Linked DNA regions of Saccharothrix violaceirubra. The protein of the gene in region 2 interacts with the protein of the main gene of each other region in a pairwise test. Links are inferred from orthologs where the notes say so. Each region holds a gene or a part of one and is shown on either strand. Other genes may lie near its edges. The genes, in order: F4559_RS06290 and F4559_RS19690.

Region 1 (14,750 bases), 3.1 Mb from region 2 along the record:
ACGACCGGGCCGGTTGTCCCGTACCCTTGACCGGCTGGCCGTGGTAAGTCGCCCTCCAGCACACCACCATCATGTCTGAGCACCGTCACGCCTCCGCGCGTCCTTCAGCCACCGGGCCCTGGGTCATCGACACCAGGGACCTCGGTCGTCGCGCGGGCTCTTCACGCGCGTACCGCAGGTCGGTTCCCGCCGAAGGTGTCGGTCTGCTGGGCGTGATCGCGGTACCGCCCGGCGGCGAGGTCGACCTCGACGTGCTGCTGGAATCGGTGGTCGAGGGCGTACTGGTGACGGGCAGGGCCTCGACGGCGGTCGAAGGGGAGTGCTCGCGCTGCCTCGAACCGCTGACCGACGAGGTCGCGGTCGAGTTGACGGAGCTGTACGCCTACCCGGACAGCGCCACCGACGAGACCACCGAGGAGGACGAGGTGAGTCGGCTCGCCGACGACCTGGTCGACCTCGAACCGGTGGTGCGCGACGCGATCGTGCTCGCGCTGCCGCAGGTGCCGCTGTGCTCGCCGGACTGCCCGGGGCTGTGCGTCGATTGCGGTGGCAGGCTGGCCGAACTCGGCCCCGACCACGGGCATGAGACGATGGACCCCCGGTGGGCCGCTCTTCAGGAGCGGTTCGGCGGGAATCGTGACAATCCAGAGGAGAACTAGTCGTGGCCGTCCCGAAGCGGAAGATGTCGCGCTCGAACACGCGCTCGCGCCGCGCTCAGTGGAAGACGTCCGCCGTGCACCTGGTGGCCTGCTCGAACCGGGCGTGCCGTCAGCCCAAGCCCCAGCACGTCACCTGCCCGTCCTGCGGCCAGTACGACGGCCGCCAGGTCGTTCAGCCGGCCTGATCCCTCTGGCGAAGGTAGCGGCGAACAGTGGGGGGTAGGTCGTCGCGCGGTCGGTCCGCCGACAGCGCCCCGTTGCTCGAAGCGCTCGGCGTCCCGTTGGACGCCGAGCTGCTGACACTCGCACTCACACACAGGTCCTACGCGTACGAGAACGGCGGGCTCCCGCCGAACGAGCGTCTCGAGTTCCTCGGCGACGTCGTTCTCGGTCTCGTGGTCACCGACCACCTTTACCGCACGCATCCCGACCTGCCCGAGGGTCAGCTCGCCAAGCTCCGTGCGAGCGTGGTGAACATGCACGCGTTGGCGGGCGTGGCCAGGGGACTCGGCGACGACGGGCTCGGCGGTCATCTGCTGCTCGGTCGTGGCGAGGAACTGACCGGCGGGCGCGACAAGGCGAGCATCCTCGCGGACGGTCTCGAGGCCGTCATCGGTGCGGTGTACCTGCAATTCGGTATCGACACCGCGCGTCAAGTTGTCCACCGCCTGTTCGACCCGCTGCTGGCCGAAGCGCCACTGCGGGGCGCGGGGTTGGACTGGAAGACCAGCTTGCAGGAACTGACCGCGTCGGCAGGGCTCGGCGTGCCCGAGTACCGGGTGGACGACCAGGGCCCCGACCACCGCAAGGAGTTCACCGCGACGGTGTTCGTCGGTGGTCAGGCCCACGGCTCCGGCGACGGGCGCACGAAGAAGGAAGCCGAGCAGAAGGCGGCCGAGGCCGCCTACCACGTGCTGGAGCGGGCCAAGGCCAAGCAGGACAAGGCCGCGTCCGGGAACGGCCACGCTGCCGGTGGGACCACCTCATCGCAGACCTCATCCTCCGAGGAAGACTGACGCCGTTATGTTTGCCACGAACGTCCGGACGACCCGGCGCGCACGCCACACGCGACCGGCCCGCCCGCTGAACGCCTCCCGCAGCGGTGGCATCCAGGGCCTGGTCCTGGTCCGCGACACCGCCCAGGCGGGCGGCTGGATGCTCAAGCCGACCAAGCCACAGGCCGCCGCGTACGAGATGCTCGAAGAGCTCGAACGCGCCGAGGCCGAGGGCACCACCACCGAGGACTGACGCTCCGACCGTGCCCGAACTGCCCGAGGTCGAGGTCGTCCGTCGCGGTCTGCACGAGCACGTCGCGGGTCGCACCATCACTTCGGTCGAAGTGCTGCACGCCCGCGCGATCCGCCGCCACCTGCCGGGGGCGGCGGATTTCGCCGTGCGCCTGACCGGACAGCGCATGGAGGCCGCGCGTCGGCGCGGCAAATACCTGTGGGTCGACCTGTCCGGCGGTGACGCGTTGCTCGCGCACCTGGGGATGAGCGGCCAGATGCTGGTGCAACCGGTCGACGCACCGGACGAGAAGCACCTCCGGGTCCGCCTGCGCTTCGACGACGGCGGACCGGAGCTGAGATTCGTCGACCAGCGCACGTTCGGCGGACTCATGGTCGCGGACCTCGTCGAGGTGGACGGCACGTCCCTGCCGGACGAGGTCGCGCACATCGCCCGCGACCCGCTCGACCCGGAGTTCGACCTGTCGGCCGCGGTGCGGGCGCTGCGGCGCAAGCGGACCGAGGTCAAACGCGCGCTGCTGGACCAGACGCTGGTGTCGGGGATCGGGAACATCTACGCGGACGAGGCGTTGTGGCGCACCCGGCTGCACGGCCTGCGGCCCACCGCGAAGCTGACCGCGGCACAGGGTGTCGAACTGCTCGGGCACGCCACCGAGGTGATGCGCGAAGCACTGGGGCAGGGCGGCACGTCCTTCGACGCGCTCTACGTCAACGTGAACGGGCAGTCGGGGTATTTCGACCGGTCCCTCGCGGCCTACGGGCAGGAGGACCGGCCCTGTTCGCGATGCGGAACCGCGATCGTCCGGGAACCCTTCATGAACAGGTCCTCGTATTCCTGTCCCCGGTGTCAACCCCGACCGCGTTCGGCGGTGCGGCCGATCGGCTAGCCGCGTGAGTGCGGATCGGCCAGTCGGCGCAGCAGTGAGGTGGCCAGGCGGAGGCTCTCCAGTTCCGCCTCGGTGAGCCGGGAAAGGCGGTCGGAGAGCAGTTCCGCTTCGCCGTGCGCGAGTGAGGCAATCGTTTCCCGACCGGCTCCGGTGAGTTCCACGATCGTCGCGCGGCCGTCGGCGGGATCGGGTTCGCGGCGGACGAGACCACCCGATTCCAGGCCGGTCACGACGGTCGTCGCGGTCGGTTGGGAGCACAGTGCACGGACCGCGATCTCGCCGATACGCATGGGTCCCTGCGTCGAGAGTTCCGAAAGTACGAGCAGTTGCGTGGGCTGGAGTCGCTTCACCGGAGCGGCCTGGCGAAGACTGCGGATCAGCCGGTGAACGGCAACCACGAGTTGTAAGGCATCCTGATTGGTCACACTGGCGGTCATAGCGGACCTCCTCGTGGCTCACTGGCAGTGAGCGGTTGTCCGAATTCGGACAGGACATTCGCACTATCGCAGTACTCCTGTCCAGCAAACTGATTCATTCGCACCCGGATGTACTCATCGGCGCCGCAAGCATGCGGGCCTAGGGGTGTGAATGCGGCATTAATGGCCGACGGGTCGGCGTCAAGGGTGCGTCAAGACCTGACGTTACCGACTCCGCGTGCTCCCGCGCGCGTAGTGTCACAGCGTGACGAAGGTGCTCGTGGTCGACGACGAACCGCAGATCGTGCGCGCGTTGCGGATCAACCTGTCGGCGCGCGGCTACCGGGTGCTGACCGCCTCCGACGGCGCGTCCGCGTTGGCGGTCGCGGCCGAGGGACGGCCGGACGTGGTCGTGCTCGACCTCGGGCTGCCCGACCTGGACGGCACCGAGGTGATCTCGGGCCTGCGCGGGTGGACCACCGTGCCGATCATCGTGCTGTCGGCGCGCACCGACTCGACCGACAAGGTCGAGGCGCTCGACGCGGGCGCCGACGACTACGTGACCAAGCCGTTCGGCATGGACGAACTGCTCGCCCGCCTGCGTGCCGCCGTGCGCCGGTCCGCGGTGTCGCACGACGTCGGCGACCCGGTCGTGCGCACCGCGTCGTTCGTGGTCGACCTGGCGGCGAAGAAGGTGCACCGCGAGGGCGTCGAGGTGCACCTGACGCCGACGGAGTGGGGCGTGCTGGAGCTGCTGGCCCGCAACCAGGGCCGGCTTGTCGCGCAGAAGCAGCTCCTCCAGGAGGTGTGGGGACCCGCGTACGCGAAGGAGACCCACTACCTGCGCGTGTACCTGGCGCAGTTGCGTCGCAAGCTCGAACCGGAACCCGCGCGTCCGCGGCACCTGGTGACCGAACCCGGCATGGGGTACCGGTTCGAGCCGTGACCGCCGCTCAGAACGAGGTCGGGATCGTCGGGTGGCGTTCGAACAGGACGGTGCCCCGCACGACCGCCTCTTTCACGCGGGCGGCGAGCCGGCCGGTCAGCACGAGTTCGCGGGGCGAGTCGTCGCCGCGCACGAACTGGATCAACCCGTCGCGGCGGCCGAGGCTGACGCACTGGAGCGCGTAGCCGAACCGCAACGGCTTGCTCACCCGGCCGCTCAGCCGCGCGGCCACCGTGCGGATCGCGTACTGCGTGGTCGGCAGTCCGGTCGCGCACGCCATCCGCAGTTCGAGCCCGTCCGGGCGGTGCACGGCGGCGGCGTCGCCCACCCCGATCACCTCCGGGTGCGACACCGACGACAGCGTGCCGTCGACGACCAGCCGGCCCCGGCCGTCCACCTCGAACCCGGCTTCCCGCGCCAGGTCCGGCACACGGAACCCGGCCGTCCACACGACGGTGTCGGCGGTGATCTCCCGGTCGGCGAGCACGACACCGTCCGCGCGCACCTCGGTCACCCGCGCGTCGTCGACCACGGTCACGCCCAGCCGGTCGAACACGCGGCGCAGGTGTCGACGGCCCTTGGCCGACAGCGCCCCGCCGAACACGCCGCCGGTCGCCAGCGTGACCGCCAGGTGCGGGTGCGCCTCGGCGAGTTCGGCGGCGGCCTCGATCCCCGTGAGGCCGCCGCCGATGACGACCACGGACCGCGCGGTCGTCAAGTTCACCCGCAGGCGTTCCGCTTCTTCACGGGTCGCCACGGTGAACGCGTGCTCGCGGGCGCCGGGCACCGAGTCCAGATCGGCCCGGCTGCCCAACGCGTACACGAGCCGGTCGTAGTGCAGTCTGCCCGTTTCCAGGGTGATCTCGCGCGTGTCGGCGTCGATCCGGGTCACGCGGTCGACGACGAGCCGCACGCCGGTGCCGTCGAGCAGGCCGGTCAGCGGCAGGTCGTGCGGGGTCCGGCCGGCCGCGAACTCGTGCAGGCGGACCCGTTCGACGAACCGGTCACGGTCGTTGACCAGCGTGACCTCGGCTTCGGTCCAGCGGGCGAGGAGCTTGGCGGCGGCCAGTCCGGTGTACCCGCCGCCGACGACCACGATGTGCTCTGCCATGTCGGAAGTCCTTTCGCTCTCGCGGAAGGAGCGAAATGGGCCGGGCCGGCGTGACAGTGATCCGCCTCACGCCTCCGAGGACGGCACCGGCAGCTGCGGTGTCGTGGTGGTCGTCGTCGTGGTGACGGTCGTCGTGGTGGTGGTCGTTGTCGTCGTGGCCTGTTCCTTGGGCGCGGCCGTCGACGTCGTCGGCGGCACGCTCGTCGTGGTCACGGTGACGGCGATCTGCTTGTCGGGTTCGACGGTGGACGCCTCCGGATCGCTCGGGTGCGTGCCGGTCGGCGACGGGCTTGTGGGCAGGGGCGGCGCGGGGCCGCGCTCGGGTGCCACGCTCGTCACGACGCCCTGTTCTGCCTTGGGCTCGGGTGGTCCGGCGTCGGGCTTGACGCCGCCCACCATCATCGTGGCGACCACGGCCATCGCCGTCGCCACGACGACACCGCCCGCGGCGAGCAGCACGAGCGGGGGCATGCCCCACTTCGCCGGGTCGGTCTGGTCTTCCTCGAACACGCCGAACTCCCTGTCGGAACACGCGGATGGGTGTCCGGGTTATCGGCGCGTCGTCGTGGCCACCGCATCGTCAGGCGCACATGCCCACACCATCGAGTGGAGACGCGTGACCGCCGTGCGGCGGGCTCGTTGAAACGGCGGCTCAGCCTGCCTGCGTGATGACGCCCTGCGCCGGCGTCGTCGTGGTCGCCGGGGGCTGGGTCGTGGTGGCCGGGGGCTGGGTCGTCGTGGTCGTGGTCGGCGGAGGCAGCGTGGTCGTCGGCCTCGGCGGCTGAGTGGTCGGCTTCGGGTCCGGCCGGTCGGGTTCCTCGACGGTCGTGGTCGTGCCGTCCGGGCGGGTCACCGTGGTGATGCGGGCCCGGGTCGTGGTCGTCGGCGCGTCCTCGCCGGTCGTCGTGGTCGCGGTCGTGGTGTCCGTCGTCGTCACGGTCGTGCCCGCCGTCGTGCCGCGGGTCGAAGTCACGGTGAGCTGCCCCCGGTTGACCACGTCCTCGCGCGGTGTGGGCTTCGCGGGCGCGGCCTGCTCGGACGGGCCGGCGATCGACGCGATCGCGGCGAAGATCGTCGCGGTGGCCACGCCGGACGCGGCGAGCACCAGGTTCGGCGACAAGCGCCTGCGCGCCGGTTGCGCCTCCGGTGCCTCGTGGATGCCGTCGCTCACGCCTGCTCCTCCTACCGGCCGAAATCCTGGGTCCAGTACCAGCCGCGGGTGTCCAGACCGACCCCGATGGCGGTGAACGAGCAGTCCAGGATGTTGCGCCGGTGCCCGTCCGAGTTCATCCACGCCGACATGACCGCCTCGGGGGACCGCTGACCCTTGGCGATGTTCTCGCCGCCGGGACGGGAGTAGCCCGCCGTGCGCATCCGCGCCGCGAAGTCCACGCCTTCCGGCGTGTCGTGGGAAAAGTAGCCGCGTTCCGCCATGTCGGCGCTGTGGCCCTGCGCGGCGGCGGTGATCCGGTCGTCGACCTTGAGCGCCGGGCACCCGGCCGACGCGCGTTCCCCGTTCACGAGTTCGACCACCTGCGCGGCGGCCGGCAAGTCTGCCGGGCGCGTGGTGGTGGTCGGTGCGACCGTCGTGGTCGTCGTGGCGACGGTCGTCGTCGTGGTGGTCACGGTGGTGGTGGTCGTTACCGGTGCCGTGGTCACGGTCGCGGTACGCGACGCTGTCGTCGTCGCGGGGACCGCGACAGTGGTCGAACTCGGCGCACCGACCGCGCCCGCCGCGTGGCTAGTCGCGTCGTCCGGTTCGTCGCCGACGGAGGTGAAGTGGGCGGGGCTCGCCACGGCGACCCCGGTCGCACCCGCCGCTCCCAGCAGCAGGCCCACGAGGATGCCGATCACCGATCGGTTACCGCGTCGGGCTGTCACGGTCGCGCACCGTACCACTAACGAGTGAAATGACAGGATGTACGTGTGGTTGGAGTAGAGCAGGTTCGCCTGACTGTGTGGGTGCGCGGACACGTTCAGGGAGTCGGGTTTCGGTGGTGGACCCGGGCCCGAGCGCTCGAACTCGGCCTGGTCGGCTCGGCGTCGAACCTCGCCGACGGCCGCGTGGAGGTCAACGCCCAGGGCTCGCGCACGGCGTGCGACGGGCTGCTGACGCTGTTGCGGTCGGGTGCGACGCCCGGCCGGGTCGACGCCGCCGTCGAGCGCTGGTCGACGCCACGCGTCGGCGTCACGGGTTTCGTCGAGCGTTGAACGTCGCGGCGACCGGTGGCGTAGTAACCCGACGTGGACCGCGGCGAGGATCTGGTCAGGCGCCTGGACGACCGGTGGCGCGGTCCGCTGCACGGTTACGTCCTGCGCCTCGTCGGCGGTGACCACCAGAAAGCCGAGGACGTCGTCCAGGAGACGCTGCTGCGCGCCTGGCGACACGCCGACGAACTGCACCCCGACCAGGCCGGTCCCTGGCTGTACACGGTGGCGCGCAACCTGGTGATCTCCGGGTACCGCCGCCGGGGAGCCGGCGAGGTGCCGCTGGGACCCGACCACCTGCCGCCGGTCGCGGACCGCGTCGACCAGGTGCTCCAGAACTGGCAGGTCGCCGAGGCCCTGCGCGCGCTGAGCGACGACCACCGGGCCGTCGTGGTCGAGCTGTACTACCGCCGCCGCACGGTCGCGGAGGCGGCGGCGGTGCTGGGCGTCCCGTCCGGCACGGTCAAGTCGCGCTGCTTCTACGCCCTGCGCGCGCTGCGCGACGCATTGGAGGAACGGGGGGTGACCGAACCGTGAGCTGTGCACACACCGTGTCGCTCGGCGCCTACCTGCTCGGCGCCCTCGACCCCGCCGAGCGCTCGGCGTTCGAACGGCACCTGGACGGCTGCGTCACGTGCCCGCGCGAGATGGTGCGCCTCGCACCGCTGCCCGGTCTGCTCAGCCAGGTCCGGCCGGAGGACCTGGAACCGACCGCCCGTCCGCCGGTCCCGCCGCCGGCCGTGCGCCGGCCGACACGCCCACGACTGCCGCTGCTCGCCGGTGCCGCGACGCTGCTGGTCGTGCTCGCCGCCGCGGTCGTGCTCGGTCTCCGGTTCGCCGGTGCCGACGAGCCGGTCACGTGGCGCGCGACGGACACCGCGACCGGGGTGAGCGCGCGGGCCGACCTCGTGGGCCGGTCGTGGGGCACCGAACTGTGGGTGAGCACCGACAACGTGCCGAAGGGCAGCCGCTGCAAACTCGTCGTGCACGACCGCGACGGCCGCACCGAGGTGGGCGGCTGGTGGGGCGCCGACCGCGACGCCGGCGCGCGGATCCCGGGCAGCACGTCGTTCGACGTCGACCGGATCGACCGGCTCGACGTGGTGGTCGATTCGACCGTCGTGGTGACCGTCCGGAGATGATCTCCCAGGTCAGCGGCGGCACGCCTGCGCCGGATCGGCCGCGTTCACCGGTAGTCTGCCCCGCGTGCACCTCAAGAGCCTGACGCTGAAGGGCTTCAAGTCCTTCGCCTCGGCTACCACCCTGCGCTTCGAGCCGGGCATCACGTGCGTGGTCGGTCCCAACGGGTCCGGCAAGTCGAACGTGCTCGACGCGTTGCGCTGGGTCATGGGCACCCAGGGCGCGAAAGACCTGCGCGGCGGCAAGATGGAGGACGTCATCTTCGCCGGCACCTCCGGCCGCGCCCCGCTGGGCCGCGCCGAGGTCACGCTCACCATCGACAACTCCGACGGCGCGCTCCCGATCGACTACACCGAGGTCTCGATCACCCGCCGCATGTTCCGCGAGGGCGCGACCGAGTACGAGATCAACGGCAACTCGTGCCGGCTCATGGACATCCAGGAGCTGCTGTCGGACTCCGGCATCGGCCGCGAGATGCACGTCATCGTCGGCCAGGGCCAGCTCGCCGCGATCCTGGAGTCCAAACCCGAGGAACGCCGCGCGTTCGTCGAGGAGGCGGCCGGCGTCCTCAAGCACCGCAAGCGCAAGGAGAAAGCGCTGCGGAAGCTGGAGGCGATGCAGGCCAACCTCACCCGCCTCACCGACCTGACCGCCGAACTGCGGCGCCAGCTCAAGCCGTTGGGCAAGCAGGCCGAGATCGCCCGCCGGGCCCAGGTCGTCCAGTCCGAACTGCGCGACTCGCGGCTGCGCCTGCTGGCCGACGACCTGGTCACGCGGCGTGCCGTGCTGGCCCGCGAGGAACAGGACGAGGCCGCCGCCCGTGCCCGGCGCACCGAGGTGGAGCGCTCGCTTCAGCAGGCACAGGTGCAGCAGAACGAACTCGAGGAGCAGGTCGCGGCCGACGCGCCGAAGCTCCAGCGCGCACAGGACACCTGGTACCGGCTGTCCGCGTTGGAGGAACGGCTGCGCGGCACGGTCCGCCTGGCCGCCGAACGCGACCGGCACCTGTCCGCCGTGGTCGACGCGCCGCGGGGCGGGCGCGATCCGGACGAACTCGAAGCCGAGGCCGAGCAGACCGCCCTGCTGGAGCAGGAACTGCAGGAGGGCGTGACCGACGCCCGCATCGGGCTCGCCGAGGCGGTGGAGACCCGCGCCGAGTGGGAACGCGTCGTGTCCGCCGCCGAGAAGGCGCACCTCGCCGCCGTGCGCGCCATCGCCGACCGGCGTGAAGGGCTCGCCCGGCTGTCCGGGCAGGTCGAGGCGTTGCGGTCCAAGACGAACGCGACCGCCGAGGAGATCGAACGGCTGTCGGCGGCGCTGGCCGAGTCCGTGGCGCGCGCCGATCAGGCCCGCCTGGAACTGGCCGAGGGCCAGGAGGTCACCGGCACCGAGGACGAGGACGACCAGGGCGTCGAGGAACGCCACCGGCAGGCCGTCGAGGCGGACGCAGCCGCGCTTGGTCGGGTCGAGGAGTTGGTGAAGGCCGAGCGCACGGCCGAGCGTGACATCGCGTCGTGGAAGGCCCGTGTGGACGCGTTGTCGCTCGGGTTGACCCGTAAGGACGGCGCGGGCGCGCTGTTGGCGTCCCGGTTGCCCGGTCTGCTCGGGTCGGTGGCCGCGTTGCTGACCGTCGACGCCGGTGCCGAGGTCGCGCTCGCGGCGGCGCTCGGACCGATCGCGGACGCGGTCGCCGTGGCGGCGGGGGCGGATGCCGTGGCCGCGTTGGAGTTGTTGAAGGAACAGGACGCGGGGCGGGCCGGACTGCTGGTCGGCGGCGCCGGCGACGTGTCCGACCGGTCGACGTGGCCGGTGCTGACCGCGGGTGCCTGGGCCGTGGACCTGGTGCGTGCGCCGGACGCGCTGCGGCCTGTGCTGCACCGCGCGCTGGACCGCGTTGCGGTGGTGGACGATCTGGCCGATGCGCAGGCTCTGGTCGCCGCCTACCCGGACGTGCGCGCGGCGACGCGTGAAGGCGACGTCCTCGGTGGAGACTGGGTGGTCGGCGGATCGCAACGCGCGCAGAGCGTCATCGAGGTGCAGGCCGCCGTCGACGAGGCGACCGAGAAGCTTGCGTTGGCCGAACGGGCTTTCGAACGGTCCAGTGCGGCGTTGGAAGGCGCCCGTGCCGAGCAGCAGGCCCGGCGTGCCGAGGTGGCCGCGCTCAAGGAACAGCTCAACGAGGCCAAGGTGCGCCGCGCCCGGTCGGCCGAGCGCCTCAACCGGCTCGCCGCCGCCGTGCGGTCCGCCGAGGCCGAAGTGGACCGTGCCCGCGGCCGGCGGGAGAAGGTCGAGGCAGCCCGCGAGGAGTACCTGCTCAAGCTCGGTGAGCTGGAGGAACGCCTGCTCGTCGCCGAGGAGCAGCCCCTGGAGGACGAACCGGACACCGACCATCGCGACGAGGCCGCCGCCGAACTCGCCGGCGCGCGCCAGTCCGAAATGGACGCCCGGTTGGCGTTGCGCACGGCCGAGGAACGCGCCCGTGCCGTGCAGGGCAAGGCGGACGGGCTGCGGCGTGCGGCACGCGCCGAGCGCGAGGCCCGTGAACGTGCACAACGCCAGCACGCGGCCCGTGCGCGGGGCGCGGTCGTGGCGAAAGCCGTGGTGCGGGGTGGCGAGCTGGCGTTGGAACGGATCGCGGTCTCGCTCGCTCGCGCGGCACGTGAACGCGACGCGGCGCAGGAACGTCGCACGCAGCGCGAGACTTTTCTGGGACAGGTCCGCAACCTGGTCCGCGAGATGTCCGGCGAACTGGAGAAGCTGACCGACGCTGTGCACCGCGACGAGGTGCTGCGCGCGGAACAGCGACTGCGCATCGAGCAGTTGGAGACCAAGGTCGCCGAGGAGTTCGGCATCGGCCTGGACGACCTGGTCGCCGAGTACGGGCCGGACGTGTTCATCCCGCCGTCGCCGCAGGAGATCGCCGAGTACGAGGCGGCGAAGGAACGCGGCGAGGCGGTGACCGCGCCCCAGCCCATCCCGTACGACCGGGACACGCAGCAGCGGCGGGCCAAGCGCGCGGAACGCGACCTGTCGTTGCTGGGCAAGGTGAACCCGCTGGCGCTGGAGGAGTTCGCCGCGCTGGAGGAGCGCTACAAGTTCCTGTCCAACCAGTTGGAGGACATCAAGGCGACGCGGCGCGACCTGCTCACCGTGGTGAAGGAGGTCGACGACAAGATCCTGGAGGTGTTCACGTCCGCGTACGAGGACGTGGCCCGCGAGTTCGAGGTCGTGTTCGGCGTGCTGTTCCCCGGCGGCGAGGGCCGCCTCGTGCTCACCGAACCCGACGACATGCTCACCACCGGCATCGACCTGGAGGCCCGGCCGCCGGGCAAGAAGGTCAAGCGGCTGTCCCTGCTGTCGGGCGGCGAGAAGTCCCTGGCGGCCGTGGCCATGCTGGTGGCGATCTTCCGCGCGCGGCCGTCGCCGTTCTACGTGATGGACGAGGTCGAGGCGGCGCTGGACGACACCAACCTGCACCGGCTGATCGGCCTGTTCGAGCAGTTGCGCGAACGGTCCCAGCTCCTGATCATCACGCACCAGAAGCCGACCATGGAGATCGCCGACGCCCTGTACGGCGTGTCCATGCGCGGTGACGGCATCAGTCAGGTCATCTCCCAGCGCCTGCGCGGCCACGAACCCGCCCGCGAGTCCTCCACCCAGGCACCCTGAAATACGCGTTCGGACACCCTGGAATACGCGTCCGGTCAGACCCGGCGGTGTACGAAGCCGGTCCGGTACGCCCACACCACGGCCTGGGTGCGGTCGCGGACGTCGAGCTTCATCAACACGCTGCTGATGTGCGTCTTCACCGTCTCGACCGCGAGGTGCAGCTCACGGGCGATCTCCGCGTTGGAGCACCCGTCGGCCAACGCCCGCAGCACGTCGGCCTCACGTTCGGTCAGCCGGGTGGCCCGGTCGCGGTCGGGCTCGAATCGGGCCGCGTAACCCTCGAACAGCCGCCGGGTCACCGACGGGGACACCACGGCGTCGCCCGCCGCGACCGTCCGGATGCCCGCGATCAACTCCTCGGGCGTGGCGCGCTTGAGCAGGAAACCGTCCGCGCCCGCGGCGATCGCGTCGTCGACCACTTCGTCCAGGTCGAACGTCGTCAACACGAGCACGCGTGGTCGCGGGTCCGTACGCATCAGCTCGCGGGTCGCGGACACGCCGTCGCGCACGGGCATGCGGATGTCCATCACCACGACGTCCGGTCGCACGACCGCCGCCCGGTGCACCGCCTCGGCACCGTCGGCCGCCTCACCGACGACCACGATGTCGGCCTCGGCGTCGAGCAGCGCCTTCAACCCGCCGCGCACCAGCGCGTCGTCGTCGGCCAGCAGCACCCGGATCACGACGACACCGGCAGGGTCGCGCGCACCCGGAACCCGCCCTCGACCGGACCGGCCTCGACCGTCCCGCCGACGAGCACGGCACGTTCGCGCATGTTGGCCAGACCCCGACCCGGACCGGCGGTCAGGTTCCGGCCCTCGTTCACGACTTCGAGCACCACGTCGTCACCGACGCGCGCGAGGTCGATGTCGATCCGCCCGGTCGACGTGTGCCGCAACGCGTTGGTCAACGCCTCCTGCGCGATCCGGTGCAGCGCACGGCCGGTGTCCGGGCTCAGCGTCACCTCGTCGGTGTTCACGCGCAGGTCCCGGCCGGTCATCCGGACCCGGTCGACCAGCACGGAGAAGTCCGGCGGCGGCGCGTCCTGCAACACGCGCACCAGTCCGTCGAGTTCGCCGAGCGCGTCGCGGCCGACGTTCTCGATGTTCCCGAGCGCCTCCCGCGCGAACTCGGGGTTGTCCGCGAACACCCGTCGACCGACACCGGCCTGCATGACCATCACGTTGACGGCGTGGCCGAGCGAGTCGTGCAGTTCGCGCGCGAGTCGGGCACGTTCGCGCATCGTGCTCTCGCTCGCGGCACGGGCCTGTTCCGCCGCCGCGTACGCGCGCCGGCCGCGCACCGCCTCGCCCGCCGCCGCCGACACCAACAGGACCATGACCACGCTGAACAGCTCCGATGGGCCGACCGTGCCCCGGTCGAGCGCCGCGTAGCCGCCCACCGCGGCCACGGTCAGCACGGACGCGGTCACCCGGACCCACCACGTGCTGACCGTGAAGCAGGTGAACAGCGCGATCCACGCGGGCCACTGCACGACCGTGACCGCGTACCCGGACGCGGTGCTGGCCACCACAAGCGCGTCGGCGACGGCCACCACGGCCAGGGGCGCGACCTGACGCCACAGCAGGCTCGTCGCGGACGCCACCGCGAACCCGAAACCGAGCGCGTCGGGCGGCCGGTACGCCGTTCCGGAGTCGACCAGCAGCGAGGCCACGGCCGACAGCACGACGAGTGCGGCGGCCAGCCAGGCGTCCGAACGGGTGGGCATGGTCCATGGTGCACCGGCGACCTCCGGTGCGGTCAACGCTCGTGCGGGTGTTCCGCCTCCCTCTCCCGAGCCAGACGACCCACCGCGTCACGAGCGGCGACTTCGCGACGCGGGCTCCCTAGCGTTCCCGGCGAACCCAAGGGAGGAAGTCCATGACGACGTACACGGTGACGAGACGCCGTTCGGTGGGCGTGTGGTGGTTGGCGTTGTCGGCCGCCGCGATCGCGGTGTACGCGCCGCTGCCGTACCTGACCGGGTCGCTCGAGCAGATCGCGTCGGACGGCACCGGGCTCGCGGAGCACTACCTGAAGCAGCCCGACTGGGTGCGCGTGGCGATGTACCTGCACATCGTGTTCAGCGGTGTCGCGCTGTTGCTGTCGCCGGCGCAGTTGTCGGCACGGATCCGCGCACGCGCGCCGGGCGTGCACCGGGTGGTGGGACGGATCACGCTCACGGCGATGGTCGTCGGCGGTCTGGGCGGACTGGCGCTGGCGCCGTACGGGTACGAGGGCGTGCCCGGTGCGCTCGGGTTCGGGCTGCTCGCGATCCTGTCGGTGGTGTTCCCGCTGCTGGGGTTGCGTGCCGTTCGCGCGGGGCGGATCGCGGAGCACCGGCGGTGGATGATCCGGGCGTTCGCGCTGATCTACGCGGGTGTGACGCTGCGGGTGTGGATGATCGTGCTGACCGCCGCCGGTCTGGAGTTCGACGAGGGGTACCCGCTGATGCCGTTCGGGTGCT
Region 2 (14,826 bases):
CACCGGTCACGCCGAGCGGTTCGCGACTCGTGCACAGCACCCGCAGGCGCGGGCAGCGGCCGAGGAGTTCGGCGGCGAACCGGGCGCTCGCGTCGAGCAGGTGCTCGCAGTTGTCGAGCACGAGCAGCGCGCCCGCGTGCGACAGCACCTCGACGGCCCGGGCCAGCGGGTCGGCCGACGGCAGCGGGATGTCGACCGTGCGCGTCGGCTCGCGCAGGGCCAGCACGCCGAGCACGGCGGGGACCAGGTCGGCCGCGTCGGTGACGGAGGCGAGTTCGACCAGCCACACGCTCGGCGCCTTGGCCGCGATCTCCGTGGCCAGCCGCGTCTTCCCGGCACCGCCCGGACCGACCAGGGTGACGAGCCGGTGCGCGGCCAGGTCCTCGCCGATCGCGACCACCTCCCGCTCGCGGCCGACCAGGCTGGTCAGCGGCGCGCGGACGCCGCCCGTGCGCGGTCGTCGCGCGGGTTCGGCCCGCAGCACCTCCAGGTACGCCTCGCGCAGGTCGGGTCCGGGGTCGGCGCCGAGTTCGTCGGCGAGCGCGCGGCGGGCGTCCTCGTAGGCGGCCAGCGCCTCGGCGGGCCGGCCGACGGCGGCCAGGGTGCGCAGCAACAACGCCCGCGTGCGCTCGCGCAGCGGATGGCGGGCGGCCAGGTCGGTCAACCCGGCGACGAGGTGGTCGGTGCGCCCGGACAGCAGGTCGGCCTCGGCGAGGTCCTCGACCGCGCCCAGCCGTGCCTCGTCGAGCCCGGCGACGTAGCCGGTGGCGAACGGCAGCGTGGCGGCGTCGGCCAGGGCGGGCCCGCGCCAGAGGTCGAGCGCCTCGGCCAACCGGACCCGGGCGCCGTCCGCGTCGCCGCTGCCCAGCGCGCGGCGGGCCTCCCGGGCGAGGCGGTCGAACCGGTGCGAGTCGACGTCGTCGGCGGGCACGTCGAGCCGGTAGCCGGCCGCCGCCGAGCCCAGGGCGCCCGCGTCGGGCAGGGCGCGGCGCAGCCGGGAGACCAGGGAGCGGACGGCGCTCACCGCGTCGGCGGGTTGGGCCGTCCCGTCCGGCCACAGCGCGTCGACGATCTCCTCCACGGTGACCACCCGGCCGGGCGCCATGGCCAGCCGGACCAGCAACACCCGCAGTCGCGCCCCGCCGATCGCGACCGGGACGTCGCCGTCGGTCACCTGGAGCGGCCCCAGCACCCCCACCCGCATGGCGGCAACTCTAGCCACGCCGGGCCGGGGGCGACCGGCCGCCGGCGCGCGGGGGCGGATCGTCCGATCGGCGGGTGCGGGAGTGGGCGGCGCGGAGTGTTCGAGCACGGGGGTGGGGCATGGGTGCCTGAACGCACAACTCACGGTGTCCGAACGCATAACTCGCGGTGTCTGAACGCATAACTCGCGGGAGTGGGGCGGGGCGGGCTTTAGTGCGTGCGAGTGAACAACATCGAAAGTCGATTACGAACACCACCCGCGCTGCCAGGTTTGGTGACCCTTGACGGCATGGCAGAACGGGAGTCCGACGTGACAGCTGGCCTGGACCACGTGCTCACCGCGCACCAGCCGTTCGGCCCCATCGTCACGGAGGACGTCGTCCACCTCGGACCCGACACCGCGGACCGGCTGTTCGACCGCTCCAACCGGAGCTACCGGCAGGCCGCGGGAGAGGACACGCCCACCTACATCATCGGGCGCAAAGGCGCGGGCAAGACCGCATTCCTGATGGGCTCGAATCATGTCGCGGGACCGGCGCGCGAGGTGTTGCGGACCGAGAACGTCTACCACGAGATGCTGAAAGTCCTCACCACCTACAGCCGCGATCACGAGCCTTTCGTCGACCAGCGCGCCGAGATCTGGCAGGCGCTGTTCGAGCACGTGGCCATGCTGCACGCGTGGAGCGGGTTCGACGGCGACGACCGACGGGGCCGGCTCAACACCATCGCGGGCTACCTCGGCCGCTCGACCGAACCCGGCGTCACCGGGACGGCCGTGGCCGAGCGGTTCCTCGTCGCGTTGCGCCGCCGCCTGCTCGACCACGGCGGCGAAGGCCTGAGCGAGGCCATCGCCAACGTCACGCACGACGGCCAGGTCCCGTTCGGGGCGGCCCGCGCGGCGACGCTGGACCTGCTCGCCGAACGCCCGCGCCCGCTGCTGGTCGTCATGGACAACCTGGAGGACCTGCACCTGCGGCTGCCGGAACTCACGCCCGCGCTCACCGGACTGTTCCGCTGCGCGGGCACCGTGATCGCACGCCACCACGGCCACCGGCCGTACGGCGTGCAGATCTGCCTGCCGTCCGAGCTGTTCGACAAGATCCACGAGTTGGCCGCCGCGCCCGAGAAGGACCTGCGCGGCCGGTACCTCAAGATCTACTGGACGGCACCGGAACTGCTCCGGCTCACCGCCAACCGGCTGGTGCTGTTCCTGCGGACCCACCACCCCGAGCAGTTGGCCATGCTCGAACGCCGCGCCGCGCACAACGACGAGCCCGACCCGGCGATCGCCGTGCTGCGCGCGGCCCTGCCCGACCGCGTCCGGTCCGGACTGGACATCGACGAGGACCCACTGGCCTACCTGCTGCGACACACCCAACTGCTGCCCCGGCACCTGATCCAGATCCTCAACAGCGTGTTCAGCCGGCGCGACCGGGGCTCGACACCGTGGGACGTCACCCCGGCGGCCGTGCTCGCGGGCACGCGGTACGCCGAGCACCCGCTGGTGGCCGGGGTGCTCGCCGCGTACCAGACCTCCTACCCGCTGGCGGGCGCGGTGCTGCGAAGACTCGCGGGCCGGATCGACTTGTCGTTCCCGGCCCGCGGCCTGCACCGCGTCTACAACCAGCAGGGCATCCGCAAGCTCACCGGCCTGGACTTCGACGAGTTCCTGGCCATGCTGTTCACGCTCGGCGTGCTCGGCGTCCGGTTCGACCAGACCGGCCGCTACAACAAGGCGCACTTCCAGTACACGTTCGACTACGACCTCATCGCCCGCGAGGACGCCGACCAGCTCTGCGTGCACCCGCTGTTCACGCGCTACCTGCTGGAACGGTCGCTGCCCCGGCTGCGTGAGGCGGGCGCCCACGCCACCTACCCGTACGGCTGCGACCCGCGCGGCGAGGACTACCGCGACGCGTTCGGCTACCTGGACCCGTGAGAGGGGTGTCGTCGTGCCGATCGCACCACGGCCACGCGGCGACGCGCCCGGCGTCGCCGCCGAGTACGTCGCCGAGCCGCCCGAGGGGCTGCGCATCGGCATCGCGCTGTCCGGCGGCGGCGTGCGCTCGGCGGCGTTCAACCTCGGCGCGGTGCAGGCGTTGCGGGAACGGGGCGTGCTCGACAACGCCGAGTACCTCGCGGCCGTGTCCGGCGGCAACTACGTCGCGAGCGCGCTGGCCATCTCGGCGGCGCGCTCGGACCCGGTGCTGGAGAACGGGAAACCGCTGTGGGGACGGGGTTCCCCGGAGGAGCGGTACCTGCGCCGGCACACCGACTACCTGGCGCCGGGCCTGGTCGGCAAGCTGTGGCTGGTGGCCGGGGTGGTCTACGGGTTCGTGCTGAACTACCTGCCGTTCGTGCTCAGCGCGGTGGTGCTGGGCCGGGTCGCCGGGTGGGGCCTGGCGGCGTTGGGCGTGCGCCTGTCGGACCTGCGGCTCAACGGGTTGTCGATGCCCGCGTCGCCGGTGCTCGTCGGGTTGCTGCTGGTGGGCGCGGCGGCGTTCGTGGGCGCGTTGCTGCTCGTGCTGTACCGGCGGTGGTTCAAGAACGACAACCCCGGCGACTACGGCGAGTCCCTGTCGGAGAAGGCCGCTTCCGCCCTGCTGATCACGACCGGCGTCGTGGTGACGGCGCTGGCGTTGCCCCCGGCCGCCCAGCTGTACGGGGTCGCGTCCCGCACGGTGCTGGCGTGGGTGTTCGGCGAACCCGCGGAACGGTTCGGCACGCTCACCGGACGGCTCGTCGTGGCGTTCGTGTGGCTGGTGGTCTCGCTGCTGTCGGCCTCGGTCGCGCTGGTGCTCAGCCGCCGGTTCCGGGCGCGGCGGTCGATGCTGGTGCTGTCGTCGGCGGCGGGCGCGGGTCTGCTGTTCGTGCCGCTGCTGTCCTCGTTGGAGCATTCGACGCGCACGGGCCTGCGCTCGCCGTCGGACGCGGTCGGCGTGGGCGTGATGCTGGCGGTGCTGCTGGCCATGGCCGTGTTCGTGCACAACCGCCGCTACTCGATGCACCTGTTCTACCGGGAGCGGCTCAACAGCGCGTTCGCGTTGGAACGCCGGGTCGACGACCGGGGTCGGGTGGTGGCCGCGCCGATCGCGTTCCACGAGCGCCTGTACTTCTCCGACCTGGAGCCGGTGACGAAGGTGCCGAAACTGGTCGTGTGCTGCGCGGTCAACCTCGCCTCGGACGTGCCGGTGGGCCGGTTCGCGGAGTCGTTCACGTTCGAACGCGACGTCAGCGGCGGCCCGCTGTTCGGCTACCGGTCAACGGCCGAGGTCGAGCAGCGGGGCGGGTTGCCCGGCACGCAGTTGACCCTGCCGTCGATCATGGCCGTGTCGGGTGCCGCCCTGTCGCCGATGATGGGCCGGTTCACCTATCCCCCGCTGCGCTTCCTCATGGCGTTGACGAACGTGCGCCTGGGCGTGTGGATCCGCAACCCGTTGCACCCCGCCTGGCGGGAGCCGCGCACGCCGCCGCGCACCGCGCTCGGCCGACTGGTCGCCATGGTGCGCAACGGGTGGCTGGAACCCGGGGCCTGGTACGTGCTGCGCGAGGCGATCGGCGCGGCGCGGGCCAAGCACCGCTACATCCACCTGACCGACGGCGGCCACTGGGAGAACCTGGGCCTGGTCGAGCTGCTGCGCCGGCGGTGCACGCACGTGCTGTGCTTCGACGCGAGCGGCAACGGCGGACTGGACATCGGCCGGGCCATGGCGTTGGCACGCAGCGAACTCGGCGTGGACATCGATCTCGATCCCGGACCGGTGCTGTCCGACGAGGACGGTGTCAGCCGGGAGATGACGGCGGCAGGCGAGGTGCGCTACCCGTCGTCCGGCGAGGAGCGCGGCCAGATCGTCTACGCCAAGGCCGTGCTGACCCCGTCGGCGACGTGGGACCTGCACGCGTTCAAGGAGCGCGAACCCCGGTTCCCCAACCACTCGACGGGTCGGCAGATGTTCACCGACGAGCAGTTCGAGGCGTACCGGACGCTGGGCTACCGCGCGGGCCTGGAGGCGTGCGAGCGCCTCAACATCCCGCACCGCGTGCTCCGGCCGTGATCACCACACCGACGGCGTGGCGTCGGCGGTCGGCAGCGACACCACGATCGTCAGCCCGCCGCCCGGCGTGTCCTCGGCCGTGATCGACCCGCCCATGGCGTCCACGAACCCCTTGGCCACGCTCAACCCCAGGCCGACGCCGGGCGTGGCGTCGCGGTCGCCGAGTCGTTGGAACGGCGCGAACACGGCCGCCGCGGTGTCCTTGGGCACGCCCGGTCCGTGGTCGACCACCCGCAGTTCCGCCCGGCTGCCGTGCGCGCTGGCCCGGACCGCGATCCCGGGTTCGCCGTCGGCGCGCGGGCCGCGGGACCGGCCGTGGCGCAACGCGTTGTCGACGACGTTGGCGACCACGCGTTCCAGCAGGCCGGCGTCGGCCAGCACCGCCGGGAGGTTCTCGGCGACCTCGACCGTGACCGCGTGCCGGTCGTCGATGCCGGCCAACGCGCGGGCCGTGATCTCGTCATAGGTCACCGGTCTGAGCAGCGGCGCGACGGCGCCGGTCGCCAGCCGTGACGAGTCGAGCAGGTTGTCCACGAGCGCGGTCAGCCGGTCGGCCGAGATCTCCACGGCCTCCAGCAGTTCGGCCGTGTCCGCTTCGGACAGCGTGATGTCCGGGCTGCGCAGGCTGCCGATCGCGGCCTTGATCGACGTCAGCGGCGTGCGCAGGTCGTGGCCGACGGCCGAGAGCAGCGCGGTGCGCAGTTCCGTGGTCTCGGCGCGGCGCCGGGCCGCCTCGGTCTGGGCCGCCATCCGCTGCTGCCGCAACGCCGACAGCGCCTGGCCGGCCGCCGCTTCCAGCACCCGGCGGTCACGCGCGGGCAGCGTCCGACCACGCAGCGCGAGATGCACGTCGTCGGTCACACGCACGTCCACATCGGCCTTCTCCGGCTCGCGGCACGGCGTCCCGCCGGCGGACGCGACCAGTTCCCACGCGCCGTCACGGCGTTCCAGCAGCGCGGCCGACTCCAACCCGAAGTTCTCGCGCACCTGGTCGAGCAGGCGGTCCAGCGGCGCCGGACCGGTCAGCACGATCCGCGCGTACGAGGCCAGCAGAGCCGCTTCGGTCCGGGCGCGGGCGCCCTGTTCGGCGAGTCGCGCGGCCCGGTCCACGACGAGCGCGACGAGCACCGCGACGACCACCATCGCGATCAGGGTGACGAGGTTCTCGGGCGTGGCGACGGTCAGGCTGAACAGCGGCGGCGTGAAGAAGTAGTTGAGCAGGCCCGCGCCCAGCGTCGCGGCGACCAGCGCCGGACCCAGGCCGCCGACCAGCGCGGTCACGACCGTGGCCAGGAAGAACGCCACCAGGTCCGTCGACGCGGCCACGTCGTCGCGGCCCGCCCAGCCGATCGCCGTCACCGCGGCCGGCAGCAGCACGCCCAGCGCCCACCCCGACAGCCTGCGACGCGGCGTCAGCGACGTGCTCCGGGCGTCGAGCCGGGGCCGCCGCGTCGACTCGTCGTGGGTGACCATGTGGACGTCGATCGACCCGGACGCGCCGATCACCGCGGCGCCGATGCCCTCGTCGAACACCCGTGCCACGCGCGAGCGCCGTGACGTGCCGAGCACGAGCTGGGTCGCGTCGACACCGCGGGCGAACTCCAGCAACGCGGACGGCACGTCGTCGCCGACGACGGTGTGGAAGGTGGCGCCGACGCCCTCGGCCACCTTCCGGAACACCGACACCCGGTCCGGCGCCACCCCGGACAGACCGTCGCCGCGCAGCACGTGCACGACCGACAGGTCCGCGCCCGCGCGCACGGCGATGCGCCGGCCACGCCGGATCAACGTCTCGCTCTCCGCGCCGCCGGTGATGGCCACGACGACCCGTTCCCGGGTCTCCCAGGTGTCGGTGATGTCCTGTTCGGCCCGGTGCCGGCGCAAGGCCACGTCGACCTGGTCGGCGACCCACAGCAACGCCAGCTCGCGCAGCGCGGTCAGGTTGCCGATCCGGAAGTAGTCGGCCAGCGCCGCGTCCACGCGGTGCGCCGGGTAGATGTTGCCGTGCGCGAGCCGGCGGCGCAGCGCCTCGGGCGTGAGGTCGACCAGCTCGACCTGCCCGGCGCGGCGCACCACCTCGTCCGGCACGGTCTCCCGCTGCCGCACGCCGGTGATCCGCTCGACCACGTCGTTGAGCGACTCGATGTGCTGGACGTTGAGCGTGGACAGCACGTCGATTCCCGCGTCCAACAGCCGTTCGACGTCCTGCCAGCGCTTGGCGTTGGCCGAGCCGGGCGTGTTGGTGTGCGCCAGCTCGTCGACGACCACGACCTCGGGCGCGCGGGCCAGCAGCGCGTCCAGGTCGAGTTCGGCGAACTCGTGGTCGCGGTAGGGCACCACCCGGGTGGGCAGCCGGTCGAGTCCGTCCAGCAGGGCCGCGGTCTTCTCGCGGCCGTGTGTCTCGACCAGGCCGACCACGACGTCGGTGCCGCGTTCGCGTCGGCGGTGCGCCTCGCCGAGCATCGCGAACGTCTTGCCGACGCCCGGTGCCGCGCCGAGGTAGATGCGCAGCTCGCCACGCTTCGTCTTCACCCGCACAGTCTGCTCCGGGCGGCGTGCCGACGGAGGCGTGTGCTCGGCCACGCCTGTCGGAAGACGGGTACGGTCAGGCGATGGGCACTACCGCCCAGACCGTCTTGCCGGCCGCGCCCCGCCGGACGCCCCAGGCCCGGCACAGCGACTCGACCATGCGCATGCCGTGGCCCCGGTGCGGGCCCAGTGTCGAGGAGCCGACGGTGGGCTCCCGGTGCGGGCTGCCGTCGTGGACCTCGACCAGGATCTGGGTGTCCTGGCGGTGCAGCACGAGGCGGTGCGGGCCTTCGGCATGGTCGCACGCGTTGGCCGCGAGTTCCGTGCAGACCAGTTCCACGTCCTGGACCAGGTCCTCGGCCAGGCCGTCCAGCCGGGCGGCCACGTGGCGGCGCATCCCGGCCAGGTTCGCGCCGTCGACCGCGAGGTCGAGCGCCGTGGTCCCCGTCTCCCCCGTGTCGGGCGGTTCTTCCAACAACATCCCATCAGCCGCTTTCCCGGGACGCCGGCAGCGCCTCGTCGAGCGAGTCGTACAGGTCCAGTGCGCGATCCAACCCGACCGCGACGAGCGCCCGGCGGACGATCGGCGCGGTGACCACGTGCAGTGCGCCACCGGAGTCGCGCAGCCGCTCGTGCGCCACCAGCAGCGCCTCGATGCCTGCCGAGGAGAAGAACCCCACCTCGGCCAGGTCCGCCACCACCACGCCGCCCCCCGGTGCGCGTCCGGCCAGGTCGACCAGCGGGCCGCGCACCTCCTCCGCGGTCGCGATGTCGATCTCCCCGCGCACGGCGAGAACCACCACGCCGCCGATCTCGCGGGTGGCGGTGCGCACCCCGCCGGTCCGTCCTGCTGACGTCATCACTGCCATCCTGGAGTTCTCAAATCACCGTGCGGACAAACGCGCGCTGGTGGCTCAACGTCGCGGTCGTTCCAGAAGATCACACGAATCGGCGACCCGCACAACGGTCAAGCGGCCTGAACCACGTCACGTCCGTGCTCGAGGTGCCGCAACGCGCGGGGGTGGTCGTCGAGCACGCGCGCCATCGCCGCCATGGCGATGGCGGTCGACGCCACCGGCACGCCCCGCGCGCCGAGCACCTCGCCGGTCCACGCGATGAACTCGCCGAACACGCCCGGGTCGTCCACGTACACGGAGGCGCCGAGGAAGTCGACGATGTGACCGAGGTCCTCCAGCGTCGCGTCGGCCTGCCGCTCGTCGTAGGTGCGCATGGGTGGGAACGCGTCGCGCAGCGCGGCCAGCGCCGCCGAGATCAACTCGGCCCGCCGGGTGCGCAGCGCCGCGTACTCCGGGTCGGCACGCCGGGGCGTCAGCGGCGGCGCGATCCGCTGCCAGCGTGGGCTTTCGAGCAGTTCGGCCGCCGCCGTCGCGGAGGGTGCCCACGCGTCGACGCCGAGCAACCGGGCCCACCGGCCGCCCGCGCCGAAGCCTCGCCCGCCGACCAGGACCGGCGTGCCGGTGGCCCGGCAGGCGGTGATCATCTGGTCGGCGCGGGGCAGGCTGCGCGAGAGCGTGCAGCTCAGCGCCACCGCGTCCGGGCCGTGTTCGTGCAGGTAGGACACCAGGTGCGCGGTCGGGACGCTGGCGCCGAGGAACGTCACCCGCCAACCGCGCCCGCGCAGCACCTCGGCCACGATGCGCGGTGGCACGGCATGCCACTCGCCGTCCAGGCACGCGACCACCACGTGCCCCCTGGTCGGGTCGACCCTCATCCGCCGGGCCACGACCGCGATCACCCGCTCGCTGATCGCGGTCGCCGCGTGTTCCTGCGCGACGGTCCACCGGTTGGTCTGCCACAGCCGGCCGACCTCGGTCTGCACGTCGGCGACCAGGTCGATCAGCACGTTCTCGGCCGGCACGCCCGCGTCGAGCAGCCGCTCCGCGAGCGCGACCGCCGCGTCCTCGTCGGCGGCGGACAGCGCGTCGAGCAGCTCGTCGCGATCGGTCACCCGAGTTCCTTCCGGGGCGTGGCCCGCACCGCGAGCACCGTGAGGTCGTCGTGCTCGGCACCGCCGATCCACTGCTGGGCGCCGAGCGCGACCCGTTCCGCGACCGCGACCGCGGGCATGCGGGCGCAGTCGGCCATCAGCGCGGCGAGCCGTTCCTGGCCGAAGAGCGTGGTCCCGTCCACGCCGCCGCGCGCCTCGGTCACACCGTCGCTGTAGAGCACGCAGGTCTCGCCGGGCGCGAGGTCGATCTCCGCGGACCGGAACGTCGCGTCCGCCACCGCGCCCACGAGCATGCCGCCCACCTCGACGAACTCGACCGCACCCGACGCGCGCAGCACCAGCGGCGCGAGGTGGCCGCCGCCGGTGAGCGACAGCCGGGCGCCGCCGCCGGGCAGCGGGCGTGCCAAGCCGAGCACCACCGTGGCGAAGCGCCGCCGGTCGCCGGGTGCCTCGGCCAGCAGCGACTCGTTGAGCACTGCCAGCGACCGGACCGCGTCGACGGCCACGCGCCGCAGCGCGCCCAGCGACTGGCGGACCACGCCGCTGGTCACGGCCGCTTCCACGCCCGTGCCGACGACATCGCCGAACACGAACGACGTGCCGTCGGCGGTCGGCACGACCTCGTAGAAGTCGCCGCCGAGCGACCCGATGCCGGTGGCGGGCCGGTACTCCGCGCCGAACGCGAGCCCGTCGACCTCGGGCAACGGGCCGGGCAGCAGGTTCTCCTTGAGCACGGCGGCGGTGTGCGCCTGGCGTGCGTGCACCTCGGCGGTCGACAGCGCCATGCCCGCGCGGGCGGCGAACTCGGCGAGCACGACGCCGTGCGGGTCCTCGATGTCCGACCCGGTGCCGGACGCGGTGTCGGACGTCGTGTCGGGCCGCCACAGCACCAGCACGGGTCCGGGCAGGTCGGTGCCGGGCAGCGGCACGGTCACCGCCTCGGCCACCCGCGAGGTGTCGACGTGCGGCAGCCAGCGACCGGCGGCGAACAGGTCGGCCGGGTGGCGTTCGACGCCGCCGGCCGTGCCGTCCATGGCCTCGACCAACGCGACCGGCAGGCTCTCCCGGGTCCAGCGGCCGACGCGCAGCGCGGCGTCGCGTTCGCCGTGCACGTACTCGCCGCCGGGCAGGACGACCGTCGCGGCGAAGGCCAGCTCGCCCGCGAGTTCGACGACCGCGCGGGCGCTCCGGGCCGGGTTCAGGGAAAGGCCGAGCCGGCTGCCGGCGCGGGCGAGGAAGCGGCTGCGGGCGCGTTCGGCGAGCAACGCGTCCTCACGGGCGCGCTGGGCGGTGACGTCGCGGAACTGCCAGGCGGTCGTGCCGTCGGGCAGCGCGCGCCGGGTGCCGACCACGATCCGGTCGCCGAGGCCGACCTCGACGCCGTCGTGCGGGAAACGCTCCAGGGGCATGCCGACGACCAGTCGCGGCAGCAGGCGCAGGGCCTCGGCGGTCGCCTGGAGCACGACGCCGTTCGCGTCGACCACGACCACCGCGACGGCGAACGCGTCGAGCAGGTCGACCGTGCGTTCCCGCGCGGCCGGCACCGGGTCGACCGGCGCCTGTCTCGTCGCGGTCGGGGCTTCGACCGCGTCGGCGCTCTCGTCGTCCAGGACCACGCCGTGCACCTCGTCTCGGCCGGATGTCCGGTCCAGTATCCCACTCACCCGCGCGGGGGACGTCGTCAGGACAGCGCGGCCAGGACGTCCGCCGCGGTCAGCGGCAGCGAGAACAGGGGGAAGTCGAAGCGGATCGCGTTCTCGTGCTCCTCCCACGACGTGGCCGCCGCGCAGTCGGTCAGCGTGATCACGCGGTAGCCGTTCTCGTAGCCGGTGCGCATCGTGGACTCGACGCAGCAGTTGGTCAGGAAGCCGCCCAGGACGATGGTGCGGATGCCCTTGCTGCGCAGGATGAAGTCCAGGTTGGTACTGGCGAACGTGTCCAGGCCGCGCTTGCCCTCGACCACGATGTCGCCTTCGCGCGGGGCGAGGACGTCGACGATGGCCGCGCCCCACGAGCCCTTGACGAACGCCTTGCCGTCGACCACGCCTTTGAGCACGCCGTAGGGGTGCGCGGTGATCTCGTGGTAGCCCTCGGCGAACGCGATCGGGGCGTGCATGATCGTGACGCCGGCGGCGCGGGCGGCCTCGACCAGGGTCGCGGTCTTGGCGAGCATGCCGGTCGACTCCATGACGGGTCCGACCGCGGCGTTCAGCACGCCGCCCGCGCCGGCGAAGTCGTTCTGGTACTCGATGAGCACGAGCGCCGTGGTGGCGGGGTCGAGGGTCAGCTCGGTCATGGTCGGCTCCTCGGTTCGGTGGTGGTCCGATTCATACGGCCGGGCCGGCGATCCGGCAATGCGGCGTCCGGGTCGTCCCGATCGGGTGATCTCCGAATCCCGCGGGGCCCGGCCCGACACCGGCACCCCGGACTGTCGGACCCCGTCCGTATCGTCCCCGACGTCACCGCGAATCGAGACGGGGAGAGCGGACGTGCGCAGGTGGGAATCGGGCGGGCGGGGGACCGTCGTGTTCCGGGAGGTGGTGCGGGCCGGCACGGCGGTGACCGTCCGTTCCGGACGGGGCGACGGCCGGGGGCGTGCGTCGACGTCCGAGCACGGCTCGGTCGAGGCGGCCTTGGCACACGTGGCGGAACTGGCCGCCGGTTTGGCGGCGGAGGGCTTCCGGGAGGTCCCGCCGGAGGAGTTGGAGGACGTGTTCGTCCCACCCCGGCGGTGGGCGGCACTGGTCCACCCCCGGCACGACGGTCCCGTGCGCCCGAAGTTCGTCCTCGACGGCGGTGCGCCCGCTTTCCTGCACGCCGCGACGGAACCGTTGTCGGACCAGGCCGAAGCGGTCCTGGCCGACCCGCACACGGAGCCCGCGCTGGCCGAGGCCGTACGCGGCCACCTGGCGGGCGTGCCCGACCCGCTCGGCGCGGCCTGCGTGGCGACGCTGGTCGAGGCCGACCGCCGGCGCGAGCGGTACGAGGGTGTCGAGCGCATCGCCGACGCGTGGATCGCCGAGCACGGCCTGGTGTTCGCCGCGCGGGCCACCGTCGACACCGGACTGGTCGACCTGCCGTGGCGGATGGGACCGGGCGGCGCCTCGCCGCGTGAACTCCGCTTCCGGCCGCCCGCGACGCGCTACCACGACCTGCCCCGGCACGTGCCGCCGCGGATGCGCCGGGCGATCGCCGCGGCGTCGGACGAGGAGTACGCGGCCGTCGTCGAAGCGTTGGGGGCGCACCGGATCGACCCGATCACGTCGCTGATCGCCGCGTACCTGGTGCCGGAGCGGGACGACTGGGTCGACGAGGTGGTGCGCCGGATCGTCGAGGACGAACCCGGCGGGTCGGACCCGACGATGGTCCTGTGCTCGCTCAACCGGGGCGACCAGTTGCGGGACCTGGTGGGGCGATCCGAGTTCGCGTGGCGGCTGCGTGACGCGGAGGTGCTGTACACGGTCGCGCTCGCGGTCGGCACGGGCGCGGCGGAGCCGCTGCTCACGGTGGTGGAGGGCGACTTCAACAACGCCGAGTTCACCAAGCGGGTGTTCGACGTGATCGCCGCACAGCCCGCCGACGAGGCGTTCGACGTGCTGGTGTCCCGCATCGACGACCGGTACGGGCAGGCGGCCCTGCTGGAGGCGGTCCGGCGGTTCCCCCGGCGCGCGGTCCGCCGCCTCGCGGCGGCGGCACCGTCCTCGGAACCGGCGCGGGCGTTGCTGCACGCCCACCTGCGGGAGTTCCCCGAACTGGCGCGGGTCGACCCGGCGAACGCCGAGGCGGACCGCGTGCCCGACGTCCCCGTCGAGGAGTTGCCGGCGGTGCTCGTGACGCCACCGTGGACGCTGCCGCGAAAGGCCGGAAAGCCCGCCGTGGTCACGGGTCTGGTGTCGACCGGAAGGAAGGCCGTGCGCTGGCTGCCCGGCGAGAACGCGGAGTGGACCACCGCCCACCGCGCGGACCGCCGGGGATCGCCGGATTGGATGACCGTGGTGCGCCGCTTCCTGTCCGGCGACCTGCGCGACTACGAGAAGCGCGTCGCGTTCCTGGAGGGTCCGGCTTTCGCGCTGCGCGGGATGCTCGCGGACTGGCGACCGACCGATCCGTGGGGCGCCGACACGTGGGGCCGTGCGCTGGTCGCGAAGTACGGCTACGACGCGTTGCCGATGGCCCTGCACCTGGCCCGGCTGAACCCGGCCGGTGCCGGACACCTGCTGCTGCCCTACGCCGACCACGACGTGGCGCACCTGATGGCGGACTGGCTGGTCCGCCTGCGCACGGCCGGCCGCACCGCGTCGACGTGGCTGCGCCGCCACGCCGAGGAGGCGGCCCGCTTCCTGCTGCCCACCGCCCTGGGCAAACCGGGCGCGGCCCGCCGTGCCGCCGAGTCGGCCCTGGTCCTCGTCCCCGAGGAAGCCCGCAGGGCGGCGAAAGAACACGGCGCGCAGGCGGTGGCGGCCCTGGAGACGCTTCTGGGCACCGACCCGTTGGACGCCGTCCCCGTCAAGATCCCGGTCCCCGGTCCCTGGGCCGCGCCCGGCCTGCTGCCCCAGATCCTGCTGCGCGACAAGCTCCGGGCCCTGCCCGTGCCGTCCGCGCAGCACGTGATCACGATGCTGGCGTTCTCCCGCCCGGACGACGAGTACGCCGGCATCGGGGTGGTGCGCGACCTGTGCGACCCGACCTCCCTGGCCGACTTCGCCTGGGCCGCTTTCGAACGCTGGCAGGCCGCGGGCTCTCCCCCGAAGGACAACTGGGCGCTCACCGCGTTGGGCACCTTCGGCACCGACGACACCGCCCGCGCACTGGCACCGCTGATCCGGTCCTGGCCGGGCGAGGGCGCCCACGCCAAGGCCGTCGCGGGTCTGGACGTCCTGGCCGCGATGGGCTCGGACGTCGCGTTGGCCCGCCTCAACGGCATCGCGCTGCGCTCGAAGTTCCGCAAACTCAAGGAACTCGCCGAGGCGAAAATCGACGAAATAGCCGGGCTACAGGGCTTCACGACGGACGAACTGGCCGACCGCCTGGTCCCCGACCTGGACCTGGCCGACCCCGCGACGACCCGCG

Evidence for each region.
Region 1: the proteins of F4559_RS19690 (region 2) and F4559_RS06290 interact in binary tests that used the Escherichia coli proteins (3 or more experiments, as listed by UniProt). The link is inferred for Saccharothrix violaceirubra from one-to-one orthologs.

Annotation. Positions count from the first base shown.
Region 1 is NZ_JACHJS010000001.1:1,220,428-1,235,177, forward strand. The notes cover bases 2,320-5,314. They hold F4559_RS06290 (response regulator), read left to right. Parts: upstream 2,320-3,474; coding sequence 3,475-4,155; downstream 4,156-5,314. Other genes in these bases: mutM (bifunctional DNA-formamidopyrimidine glycosylase/DNA-(apurinic or apyrimidinic site) lyase), read left to right, coding at 2,320-2,793; F4559_RS06285 (MarR family winged helix-turn-helix transcriptional regulator), read right to left, coding at 2,790-3,230; F4559_RS06295 (NAD(P)/FAD-dependent oxidoreductase), read right to left, coding at 4,163-5,266. In the rest of the region: F4559_RS06260 (YceD family protein), read left to right, coding at 72-659; rpmF (50S ribosomal protein L32), read left to right, coding at 662-844; rnc (ribonuclease III), read left to right, coding at 872-1,675; F4559_RS06275 (hypothetical protein), read left to right, coding at 1,683-1,907; more of mutM, read left to right, coding at 1,918-2,319; F4559_RS06300 (hypothetical protein), read right to left, coding at 5,333-5,776; F4559_RS06305 (hypothetical protein), read right to left, coding at 5,919-6,437; F4559_RS06310 (CAP domain-containing protein), read right to left, coding at 6,449-7,147; F4559_RS06315 (acylphosphatase), read left to right, coding at 7,193-7,477; F4559_RS06320 (sigma-70 family RNA polymerase sigma factor), read left to right, coding at 7,511-8,011; F4559_RS06325 (anti-sigma factor family protein), read left to right, coding at 8,008-8,616; chromosome segregation protein SMC, read left to right, coding at 8,681-12,283; F4559_RS06335 (response regulator), read right to left, coding at 12,319-12,966; F4559_RS06340 (sensor histidine kinase), read right to left, coding at 12,963-14,012; F4559_RS06345 (DUF2306 domain-containing protein), read left to right, coding at 14,165-14,750. UniProt on the Escherichia coli protein: Member of the two-component regulatory system KdpD/KdpE involved in the regulation of the kdp operon.
Region 2 is NZ_JACHJS010000001.1:4,274,940-4,289,765, forward strand. Bases 5,025-8,095 are described here. They hold F4559_RS19690 (DUF4118 domain-containing protein), read right to left. Parts: upstream 7,791-8,095; coding sequence 5,259-7,790; downstream 5,025-5,258. Other genes in these bases: F4559_RS19685 (hypothetical protein), read left to right, coding at 5,025-5,258; F4559_RS19695 (ATP-binding protein), read right to left, coding at 7,864-8,095. Also shown: F4559_RS19675 (ATP-binding protein), read right to left, coding at 1-1,204; F4559_RS19680 (P-loop ATPase, Sll1717 family), read left to right, coding at 1,493-3,142; more of F4559_RS19685, read left to right, coding at 3,156-5,024; more of F4559_RS19695, read right to left, coding at 8,096-8,268; F4559_RS19700 (STAS domain-containing protein), read right to left, coding at 8,273-8,647; F4559_RS19705 (cobalamin B12-binding domain-containing protein), read right to left, coding at 8,755-9,756; F4559_RS19710 (PP2C family protein-serine/threonine phosphatase), read right to left, coding at 9,753-11,372; F4559_RS19715 (cysteine hydrolase family protein), read right to left, coding at 11,438-12,052; F4559_RS36440 (DUF4132 domain-containing protein), read left to right, coding at 12,246-14,826. UniProt on the Escherichia coli protein: Member of the two-component regulatory system KdpD/KdpE involved in the regulation of the kdp operon. KdpD may function as a membrane-associated protein kinase that phosphorylates KdpE in response to environmental signals.